DNA from 2 places in the Rhizobium sp. NPDC090275 genome. Region 1 is predicted to be linked to the other one. Evidence: predicted binding sites of a transcription regulator. Region 1 holds the regulator's gene; the other holds the start of a gene.

Region 1 (5,663 bases):
CACGAGCTGCGCGAAGCCTACACGATCGTCATCGTCACGCACTCGATGCAGCAGGCAGCCCGCGTTTCGCAGCGCACCGCCATGTTCCACCTCGGCAACCTCGTCGAGGAGAACGATACCGACAAGATGTTCACCAACCCGGATGATCCGCGCACCCAGGATTACATCATGGGCCGCTTCGGCTGATCTCCGAAACCGGTAAACCTCAGGACATTCAAGGATAAGCCCCATGGCATCGACACATATCTATTCCGCCTATGACGATGATCTCAAGTTCCTGACGCGCCGCATCTCCGAAATGGGCGGCCTCGCGGAACAGATGGTCGGCGACGCTGTTCGCGCGCTCGTCAACGGCGATACTTCGCTCGCCCAGAAGGTCATCTCCGACGACGTGATCCTCGATCACGCCGAGCGCGAGATTGGCGAAAAGGCGATCATCACCATCGCCCGCCGTCAGCCGATGGCCGCCGACCTTCGCGAAATCATGGGTTCGATCCGCATTGCGGCCGATCTCGAGCGCGTCGGCGATCTCGGCAAGAACACCGCCAAGCGCGTCATCGCGGTTCAGAGCACCGGCGTTCCACGCAAGCTCGCCCGTGGCCTCGAGCATCTCTCCGAACTGGCGCTCGTCCAGCTCAAGGAAGTTCTCGACGTCTACACCAGCCGCGTTGCAGATCGTGCCAAGTCGATCCGCGAGCGCGACGAGGAAATCGACGCGATGTACACCTCGCTGTTCCGCGAGATGCTGACCTACATGATGGAAGATCCGCGCAACATCACCAGCTGCACGCATCTTCTCTTCTGCGCCAAGAACATCGAGCGCATCGGCGACCACGCCACCAACATCGCAGAGACCATCTACTACATGGCTACCGGCGCCCAGCCGGAAGGCGAGCGTCCGAAGGACGACACCGCCAACACCGTCGGCGCGGTCACGGAATAAGCGTTCCGGACCCACGCCCCCAGGAGACCGAGACGAATGATCCCAAGAGTAGCAGTCGTTGAAGACGAAGAAGCACTGAGCGTGCTTCTTCGCTATAACCTTGAGGCCGAAGGCTTCGAAGTCGATACCATCCTTCGCGGTGACGAGGCCGAAATCCGGCTGCAGGAACGCACGCCTGATCTTTTGATCCTCGATTGGATGCTGCCCGGCGTATCCGGCATCGAGCTGTGCCGTCGCCTGCGCATGCGCCCGGAGACGGAGCGCCTGCCGATCATCATGCTGACCGCCCGTGGCGAGGAAAGCGAACGCGTTCGCGGCCTGTCGACCGGCGCCGACGACTATGTCGTCAAGCCGTTCTCCACGCCAGAGCTCGTCGCCCGCGTCAAGGCGATGCTGCGCCGCGCCAAGCCGGAAGTGCTCTCCTCGCTGCTGAAGTGCGGCGATATCGAGCTCGATCGCGAAACCCACCGCGTTCACCGCAAGAGCCGCGAAGTCCGCCTCGGACCGACCGAATTCCGCCTCCTGGAATTCCTGATGTCGTCGCCGGGCCGCGTCTTCTCCCGCTCGCAGCTGCTCGATGGCGTCTGGGGCCATGACATCTATGTCGACGAACGCACCGTCGACGTTCACGTCGGCCGCCTGCGCAAGGCGCTCAACTTCTCCAACATGCAGGATGTCATCCGCACCGTTCGCGGCGCCGGCTATTCGATGGAAGCGTAAGGCGCTTCCATTCCGTCCGATCCAACGAAAAACGGGCCCGCGAGGGCCCGTTTTCTTTCGTTCCTTATCCGGCTTTCCGGGTCATGCGACCCGGTTGGCGGCCTTGCGGCGCTCGTTGACCGGCTGGTAGGCCATGCGCTGGTGATAGGTGCAGTAAGGCGAGTTGTCGGGGGACTCGCAGCCGCAGAAGTGGAAGTCGTCCGTCAGCGGATCGCCGACCGGCCACTTGCACGTACGCTCGGTCAGTTCCGTGAGGCCGAGGCGGCGCGAGATCGGAACGACGACGTTGGAAGCCGGACGGTAACGGACTTCCTCGATCGCATCGATGTCCATCTCTTCCTTGAGAGCCACTGCGCCCTGCGGGCGGGCAACGGCGCGGCTTGGCGAGATGCGTGCGGAATTGAAGCTGTTGGCGGGGCGCGGGGTCGAAACCGCCGGACGCTTCGGCGCCCGTGTCGCCGTCGTCGTGCCGCCGGCCTTGGCGCGGCCAGGCAGGTTCAGACGGTGGACCTTGCCGATGACGGCGTTGCGGCTTACACCGCCAAGTTGTGCCGCAATCTGGCTGGCGCTCAGGCCTTCGGCCCAAAGCTTCTTCAGTCTTTCAACGCGCTCGTCTGTCCAGTTCATGCCCTGTCTCCGCCTTATTGCGTTGGTGTAGGCAGAATCCTTCACCCATGGCACGGACGTGTCCGGACCAAGAAACGCTTGCTCGATTTTGGTGACTAGTTCCGCCGCATGCAGTCTAGTAATTGAGTTTTAACCTAGAGTGAGGGCGACTCCGTGACAAGAGTCGGTTGAATCGCGGCGAATCGATTTCTCGGTTTTCCCCAACTTGCTGGGTGGTAGAGTCATTTCTGCAACATTAGCTGTTGATAGCTCGCCCGCGCCCCGATGCTTGCTTGACGCATGCGACAAAAGCTCAGTTTTGTTGACATCGCACTGCGAAAAGACAATAGTGCCCCTCGCCGCCGAAAGGCGGCATTTTTCATTTCCGGGCACCCGCTTTTTAGCCGGATTCCGGGCCTTTGTTGAGCGAATGACAGGAGATCGCGCCATGGCTGAAGCCGCGCCGCTTTATGATACCTACTCTCGTGCCCCGCTGCGGTTCGAGCGAGGAGAGGGCGTGTGGCTGATCACCGAAACTGGCGAGCGATATCTCGATTTTGGCGCGGGCGTTGCCGTGACCTCCGTCGGCCATAGCCATCCGCACGTCGTCGGCGCGCTTAAGGAGCAGGCCCAGAAGGTCTGGCACCTTTCCAACATTTACGAAATCCCCGGCCAGGAGCGCTTCGCCAAGCGTCTGACCGATGCAACCTTCGCGGATAAGGTGTTCTTCACCAATTCCGGCGCCGAGGCGCTGGAATGCGCGATCAAGACCGCGCGCCGCTACCAGTATTCGAAGGGCCATCCCGAGCGCTTCCACATCATCACCTTCGAAGGCGCATTCCACGGCCGCACGCTGGCGACGATCGCCGCCGGCGGCCAGGAGAAGTACCTCGAAGGCTTCGGCCCCAAGACACCCGGTTTCGACCAGGTTCCCTTCGGCGATATCGAAGCCGTCCGCGCCGCCATCACCGATGCCACGGCCGGTATCTTGCTTGAGCCGGTACAGGGCGAAGGCGGTATCCGCCCGGCGACCACGGAATTCATGAAGGCGCTGCGCCAGCTTTGCGACGAAAACGGCCTGCTTCTGATCCTCGACGAGGTTCAGTCCGGCGTCGGCCGTACGGGCAAGCTCTTCGCGCATGAATGGTCCGGCGTCACGCCCGACATCATGGCTGTCGCCAAGGGTATCGGCGGTGGTTTCCCGCTCGGTGCTTGCCTGGCAACCGCCGAAGCAGCCTCCGGCATGAAGGCCGGCACCCATGGCTCGACCTATGGCGGTAACCCGCTCGCCATGGCCGTCGGCAATGCCGTGCTCGATGTCATCCTCGAGGAAGGCTTCCTGCAGCACGTCAACGACGTCGCACTCGTCTTCCGCCAGGGCCTCGCATCGCTGAAGGATCGCTTCCCCGATGTGATCGAGGATATCCGCGGCGAAGGCCTGATGCTTGGCGTCAAGGCGGCTGTTCCGTCAACTGAGCTCTTGCAGGCCATCCGCGCTGCCAACCTGCTGGCCATTCCGGCCGGCGACAATGTCATCCGTTTGTTGCCCCCGCTCGTCGTCACCGCTGACGAAGCCCGCGAAGGCCTCGCGCGCCTCGAGCGTGCCGCCGAGAGCGTGCGCGCCAAGGCAAAGAAGACGGCTTGAATGGATGGATGCCCGGCCGGATGGCGGGCGCAACAGGTTAAAGACAGATGGCTTCCCCAAAACACTTTCTCGATCTTTCCGCGGTAACCTCCTCCGACCTCCGGGTCATCATGGACGACGCCAAGACCCGCAAGCAGGCCTTCAAGGCCGGCCAGGGCGACAAGCCGCTGGCAGGCAAGATGCTGGCGATGATCTTCGAAAAGCCCTCGACCCGCACCCGCGTCTCCTTCGACGTCGGCATGCGCCAGCTCGGCGGCGAGACGCTGTTCCTCTCCGGCACCGAAATGCAGCTCGGCCGCGCTGAAACGATTGGCGACACCGCCAAGGTCCTGTCGCGCTATGTCGATGCGATCATGATCCGCACCACCGACCATGCGCGCATGCTGGAGCTCGCCGAACACGCGACCGTTCCTGTGATCAACGCGCTGACGGATGACACCCATCCCTGCCAGATCATGGCCGACATCATGACCTTCGAAGAGCATCGCGGTCCCATCAAGGGCAAGACGATTGCCTGGATGGGCGATGGCAACAACGTGCTGCATTCGCTGGTCGAAGGGGCCGCCCGTTTCGGCTATCGCATGAACATGGCGGTACCCCTTGGTTCCGAGCCGAAGGATCACTATCTGAACTGGGCCCGCAATGAGGGCGCCGAGATCATGCTGAGCCATGATGCAGACCGTGCGGTCGCCGGCGCCGATTGCGTGGTGACCGATACCTGGGTCTCCATGAATCAGGAACATCGGGCCCGGGGTCACAACGTCTTCCAGCCTTATCAGGTCAATTCGGCTTTGATGGCACAGGCCGACAAGGATGCATTGTTCATGCATTGCCTGCCGGCCCATCGCGGTGAGGAAGTTACCGACGAAGTGATCGACGGCCCGCAATCCGTGGTCTTCGATGAAGCGGAAAACCGTCTTCATGCGCAGAAGTCGATTCTTGCTTGGTGCCTGGGCGCGATCTGAACCATACTGGAGGCCACATCGGGCCGGACAGGCCCGTGGCCGCGCTGGCGGATGGACGGGCTCGTCCGCTGCCCTCAGACTAGGAGAAGACCATGGCAGAAGCTGCAGCCACCCTCGGCGAATTCGATTTCGCCGGCGATGATCATGTCGTTCCGTTTCAGGTGGAAGGCCTGGATGTGCGCGGTCGCGCCGTCCAGCTCGGCCCGATGCTGGATGCGATCCTCGATCGCCACAACTATCCCGCGCCCGTCGCCCGCCTGCTGGCCGAAGTCATCGCGCTGACGGTGCTGCTTGGTACGTCGCTGAAGTTCGAAGGCAAGTTCACTGTCCAGACCAAGAGCGACGGCCCGGTCGATCTGCTTGTCGCCGACTTCTCGACGCCCGAGAACGTGCGCGCCTACGCCCGCTTCGACCAGACGCTTCTGGACGAGGCTGTTGCCGCTGGCCGCGCCGAGCCCGAGCAACTGCTCGGCAAGGGCATGCTGGCCTTTACCATCGACCAGGGCAAGTTCAGCCAGCCTTACCAGGGCATCGTCGCGCTCGACGGCGCCACGCTGGAAGACATTGCCGGCACCTACTTCCGCCAGTCGGAGCAGATCCCGACGCGCGTGCGTCTGGCCGCCGCCGAACTGTTCGACCGCGACGAGCAAGGCAAGCCGCGTCATCGCTGGCGGGCAGGGGGGCTCGTTGCCCAGTTCCTGCCGGAAGCGCCCGAGCGCATGCGTCAGGCCGACCTGCACGGCGGCGATGGCGACGAAGGTACCGTCCAGCATGCGGAAGACGA
Region 2 (5,663 bases), on a different contig from region 1:
AATATCTGACCTATCAGGTTCGTGATTCATCAGGAAAGGTCGTGCTGCGCTCCAATGACGCGCTTGCCGAACCCTTCCCGGCGCCCCTCGAAACGGGCTTCTACGACACCGCCACTGCGCGTATCTATACCGAGAAGACGTCCGACGGCTCCCTTTTCCTGCAGGTCGCCGACCGCTTCAAGAATCGGCGCGAAGCCGTACGCGAAAGCGCCGTCACTCTGCTCATTCCGCTGATCGCGCTTATCCCCGCCAGCATCTTCGCCATCTGGTTCATCGTCGGCCGAGCGCTGAGGCCGCTGGATTCACTCCGCCAGGATATCGGCACCAAGGACGGCGGCAACCTTGCCGAGGTGGAGAGCGCCGGTCTGCCGAAAGAACTGAAGCCGATCGCGCGCTCCGTCAACCTGCTGCTCGGACGCCTGCGTTCCGCGCTTGAGGCCGAGCGCGAATTTACCGCCAACAGCGCCCATGAGCTCAGAACGCCGATCGCCGGCGCGCTGGCGCAGACGCAGCGCCTTGCCGAGGAACTGCCCCCAGGGCCGACCCAGGCCCGCGCCCATCAGGTCGAGAGCTCGCTGGTCAATCTCGGGCGCCTCGCCGAAAAGCTGCTACAGCTCGCCCGCGCCGAGGCCGGCATCGGCGGCAGCGCCACGGCCACGGACCTTCGCCCGGTGCTCGACATGATCGTCACCGATTATGAACGCGACAGCCGCTCGCAGGGTCGCCTGCGCTACACGGCCGCGCCTGCGACAAAGCTGGTTCGCAACGCCGACATGGACGCCTTCGGCATCATCCTGCGCAACCTCATCGAAAACGCCCTGGTTCACGGCGACCCGGAGCTATCGGTCGATGTCAGCCTTGATGAGAATGGTATCGTCCGTGTCGTCAATGGCGGACCTTTGGTCGCGGAAGGCGATATCGCGACGCTGAAGAAGCGTTTCCGGCGCGGGAATACCAGCGCCTCCGGATCCGGCCTTGGCCTGGCGATCGCCGAGCGCATCGTCTCGCAAATGGGTGGGACGCTCGACCTGATGTCTCCCGCCAGCGGTCAAAACTCAGGTTTCGAAGCCCGCATCACGCTGCCTGCCTGATCAGGGTTTGGGCTTGCAAATCGCACCGAACGGTGCGAGCAGATTCTAACCGTTTGGAACAAGCAGAATACGAATGATCATCTCCTTCGATATCGGCGGCTCGGCGATCAAGGGCGGCGTTGCCCTTTCCGAAACCGAGATCACGCCGCTCGGCCGCCGCAAGACCCCCCTCGATGATTTCGGCGCCTTCGTCGATACGCTGAGAACCTTCATCGCGGAAGCCGGCGGTACGCCGACGCTGCTGTCGATCTCGATCGCCGGTGTCGTCGATCCCGATACGCAGCTGCTCACCTGCGCCAATATTCCCTGCATCCACCAGCGCACGATCGCCGCAGATCTTCAGGCCGAGCTCGGCGTGCCGGTGCTGGTCGCCAACGACGCCGACTGCTTCGCCATGGCCGAAGCCGGCCTCGGCGCCGGTCGCGGCCACCGCATCGTGCTTGGCGTCATCCTCGGCACCGGCGTCGGCGGCGGCGTGATCGCCAATGGCCGGCTGATCAACGAGGCCGGCGGCTTTGCCGGCGAATGGGGCCACGGCCCGATCGTTGCACTGCGCGCCGGCCACCCGCCGGTCGAGATCCCGCATTATGCCTGCGGCTGCGGCCAGAGCGGTTGCGTCGATTCCGTCGGCGGCGCGCGCGGCATGGAACGCCTGCACAAGACCCTCCATGGCCTCGGCTTCACCAGCGAGGAAATCATCGGCCAGTGGCTGGGCGGCGAGGAAAAGGCGACCCGCACGATCGACGTCTACATCGACCTCCTCGCCTCTCCTCTGGCGCTGACCGTCAACATCACCGGCGCCACCATCGTCCCCGTCGCCGGCGGGCTCTCCAATGTGGAGCCGCTGCTGGATGAGCTCGACAAGGCGGTGCGCCAGCGTATCCTCCGCAAATTCGACCGCCCGCTGGTCGTGCGCAGCGAATGCCGCGTCGAGCCGGGGTTGATTGGGGCGGCGCTTTTGGGATTGAAGGCGGAAGCGAAGATGGTGGGGTAGGGGTTTTCACCTCACGCTTGATCTCAAAGCTTCGATTGCTGAGTAGGAAAATGCGCGTAATGGTGGTTCATCTGTAGCCGAAAGTTAATTCTGACACTCTACCATCTTGCCGGTGGAACGTGTTTGGGAGAGGCGCATGACTGCTGATGACTTGAATTCCAGGTTGGTGCGCGACGAGCGGGTGCTATGGCGCGGTGTGCCGGCCCAGGGACTGATGTTTACCAGCCGCGACGCGCTGATGATCCCGTTTAGCGCGGTGTGGCTCTCTTTCGCGGTCTTCTGGCTTGTCATGGTTACGCGGACGGGTGCGCCGGTGTTCTTTTATCTATGGGGCGCAATGTTCGTCGGCATCGGGATTTTCTTTGCCGTTGGCCGCTTTTTCGTCGATGCTTGGCTGCGTAGCCGCACCCTCTATGCCGTGACCGACCAGCGGGTCCTCATTTTGCGGTCCGCCCCTTTTGCGCGCTTTACGTCGATCGAGTTGGATCGTCTGCCGGAACTCAATCTGGTTGGTGACGGCAACACAAAGGGTGATATCCGCTTCGGGCCATCTGTTTCTCTGTTCGGTAATCGGTCGATGGCAGTCTGGATGCCATCCCTCGATCCGACACCACAGCTGCTCGGCCTAGCCAAGCCCAAGGCGGTCTTCGATCTGATCCGCGATGCCGGGCAGAAGGCGCGGGCACGCGCCTAGATGGGCTGCCTGTGATGGAGCCGGCGGATGAGGGCGCCTCACCCGCCGACGCTTCCAATCAATACTTCGACGGAACGTACAACTCCGGCGGCAGGACCTTGCGTTCGTAATCCGGGTTGAACACGCGCTCGGGCAAGGCGATCTCCTCGTGCGGCACGTCCTCATAGGGGAACTGCGACAAGAGATGGTCGATGCAGTTGAGGCGGGCGCGCTTCTTGTCGTTGCCTTCGACGATGTGCCAGGGCGCTTCTGGGATGTTGGTGCGGGCGAAGGTTTCTTCCTTGGCCTTGGTGTAGGCTTCCCAGCGGACGCGCGATTCCAGGTCCATCGGCGACAGCTTCCACTGCTTCAGCGGATCGTGGATGCGCACGAGGAAGCGCAGTTGCTGTTCTTCGTCGGTGATCGAGAACCAGTATTTGACGAGGCGGATGCCGGAGCGGACCAGCATGCGCTCGAATTCGGGCACGTCGTTGAAGAACTGCTCGACCTGATCCTCGTCGGCGAAGCCCATGACGCGTTCGACGCCGGAGCGGTTGTACCAGGAGCGGTCGAAGAGCACGATCTCGCCGCCAGCCGGCAGATGCGGCACGTAGCGCTGGAAGTACCACTGCGACTTTTCGCGGTCCGACGGAGCCGGAAGCGCCACGACGCGGGCGACGCGCGGGTTGAGGCGCTGGGTGATGCGCTTGATGACGCCGCCCTTGCCGGCGGAATCGCGACCTTCGAAGATCACGACCACCTTTTCCTTGTGATAGGTGACCCAATCCTGCAGGCGGATCAGCTCGGACTGCAGCGCGATCAACGAACGGAAATACTCGATGCGCGGCATCGATGGCGGATGCGCCTTGCGGTAGATCTTGCGGATTTCCTCGGACAGCGCCGGCTCGGAGAGCTCGAGCTCGTAGTCTTCATCCAGCGTATCGGCCAGTTCGGCCTCGAGCCAGTCGGTTGAAGGCGTGCCTCTCATGGTGGTCATCTCGATCCCTGTTCAGATTTGTCGCTTCGGACGCTTGCGGAGCTGCCTTGCTTTGCGCCGCATGACGATATCATGAAAGCACGCAGGGCAAGGCCACTCATGGCGCCAAATAAGCAGCGTGTCATGAAGGATATATGACGCTTCGGCCGGACGCGGAGATGCGTGCGCAAAGTGGTCGGCAGGTGAGCGTGCCGCCGGCCTTTCGGATCAGCTCAGCGCGTCGGGGCGGTTGGCCTCTTTGACATGGTCGTCGCTGTGCTTGCTGCGAATGCGACGCACGGTGAGCCAGACGCCGAGGACGACGAAGGGCACGGCGGCGCCGGTCAGCGTCTCCGGCGCGATCTCGACGCCGACGCCATGTAGAAGCTTGGCGAGATAGCCGACGAGGCCGATGACGTAATAGGAGATGGCGGCGACCGACAGGCCTTCGACCGTCTGCTGCAGGCGCAGCTGCAGATGGGCGCGCTTGTCCATCGAGGCCAGGATCTCGGTGTTGAACTTTTCCAGCTCGACATCGATCCAGCTGCGCAGAAGGGCCGTGGCGCGGGCGAGCTTGCGCGACAGGTCGGCCTGCCGCTCCTCGACCGACTGGCAGGTGCGCATGGCGGGCGCCAGGCGGCGCTGCAGGAAGGCGCCGAGCGTTTCGTTGCCGGGGAGCGCCTTTTCGGCCAGCATGGCGACGCGCTCGAGTACGATGTTGTAGTAGGCGCGGCTGGCGCCGAAGCGGTAGAGGCTAAGGGCAGCATTGGCCTCGAGCTCGGCGGCGAGGCGGGTGATCTCCGACAGCGTGGCGTCGGCTTCGGCGCGCGCATGCTGCTTCATGCCCTGCGTGATGGCGGTGAAGCTCGTCTCGATCTGGCGGATCTCGGGCGACAGCGTCTGCGCCAACGGCAGGCCCATCATCGCCAGCGTCCTATAGGTCTCGATGTCGAGCAGGCGCTGGGCGAGCATCCCACGGGCGCCATCCGTCATGCCATGATCGAGCACCAGGAACTTGGTCAAGCCGTCGCCGTCCTGACGGAAATCGGTGATCACGGTCGCCTGGCTATCGGCCACCATACTCTGGCAGAGGCTGGTCGGATCGAAATTGGCGATGACGTCGGCGACATCCTCGCTATCCGGGCGGATCTCGATGCGAACGCCGGAGATGAAGGGGCCGGGTGCCGCAAAGCTGGCGCCGAAAGGATTGACCGGGATCTCGGCGCCGAATTCCGCCGGCGCCGGCGTGTCCCAGAAATAGGTCGAGAATTCCGTGTGGCGCTCCCAGCGCAGCGTGCCGCTGCCCCAGCTCATCGTGTGGTGGCTGGTGTCGGCGGCGGGCGCCGGAACGCCCTGGGCGAGCGAGAGCGCCTTCAGGATCGCCTGATCGGCGGCAAAGTTGGCCTCGGTCAGGAAGGCGACCTGGAAGATGACGCGGGAAACGGGGATCAGCGTATAGGGGCGCGAATGGATTTCGCCGAGCGCGCGGGCCCGGACATCGGCTACGGGAAACGAAAAGCTACGCTTCGACAAATCTTGCCTCCTGACTGTGCCCCCACGGCCAGCTCTTCCCTTGGCTATTATCAAATGGCCCGGCGCGTACGACGTGGCGGTTTGACGCAGAACGATCATGCGCCGGCAATTTGCGTCGTGTCGAGCCGTTTCAGTTCCGTCCGCTGCGCCGAGGTCAGTGCGAAGCCGGCAATGGCCAGCGCGTCACCTTGCCGGCAAGCAGCGCCCACCAGACGATGACCGGCTGCAGGGCGAGGCGCGGCAGATGATACCACCAACCCAAGGCGGCCGCGGTCGAGCCGAGATCGTCGATGGCGTGCTTTATGTTGGCCGGGAACACACAGACGGCATAAAGCGCCAGGCAGATCCCGGCCGAGCGGCGTAACCGTTCAGTCGTCAGGCCGATCGCGCCGGCAA

The links. Region 1 encodes PhoB, which activates phosphate uptake and scavenging genes when phosphate is short. Its sites were predicted from a motif close to TGTCATNNANCTGTCAT; they were not measured.
Region 2: ppk2 (polyphosphate kinase 2) is a predicted target of PhoB. The motif match lies at 3,879-3,895, and genes of this name have one in related genera.

Annotation. Positions count from the first base shown of each region.
Region 1 covers NZ_JBIVYL010000005.1:15,514-21,176, reverse strand. Annotated here, with positions in the region: gene pstB (phosphate ABC transporter ATP-binding protein PstB) at 1-186, shown strand, start outside; gene phoU (phosphate signaling complex protein PhoU) at 230-943, shown strand; gene phoB (phosphate regulon transcriptional regulator PhoB) at 980-1,663, shown strand; gene ACIQUB_RS13870 (GcrA family cell cycle regulator) at 1,745-2,290, opposite strand; gene ACIQUB_RS13865 (aspartate aminotransferase family protein) at 2,718-3,914, shown strand; gene argF (ornithine carbamoyltransferase) at 3,962-4,879, shown strand; gene ACIQUB_RS13855 (Hsp33 family molecular chaperone) at 4,972-5,663, shown strand, end outside.
Region 2 covers NZ_JBIVYL010000007.1:31,346-37,008, forward strand. Annotated here, with positions in the region: gene ACIQUB_RS18355 (ATP-binding protein) at 1-1,091, shown strand, start outside; gene ACIQUB_RS18360 (ROK family protein) at 1,165-2,085, shown strand; gene ACIQUB_RS18365 (PH domain-containing protein) at 2,222-2,779, shown strand; gene ppk2 (polyphosphate kinase 2) at 2,838-3,755, opposite strand; gene ACIQUB_RS18375 (DUF3422 family protein) at 3,963-5,267, opposite strand; gene ACIQUB_RS18380 (DoxX family protein) at 5,422-5,663, opposite strand, start outside.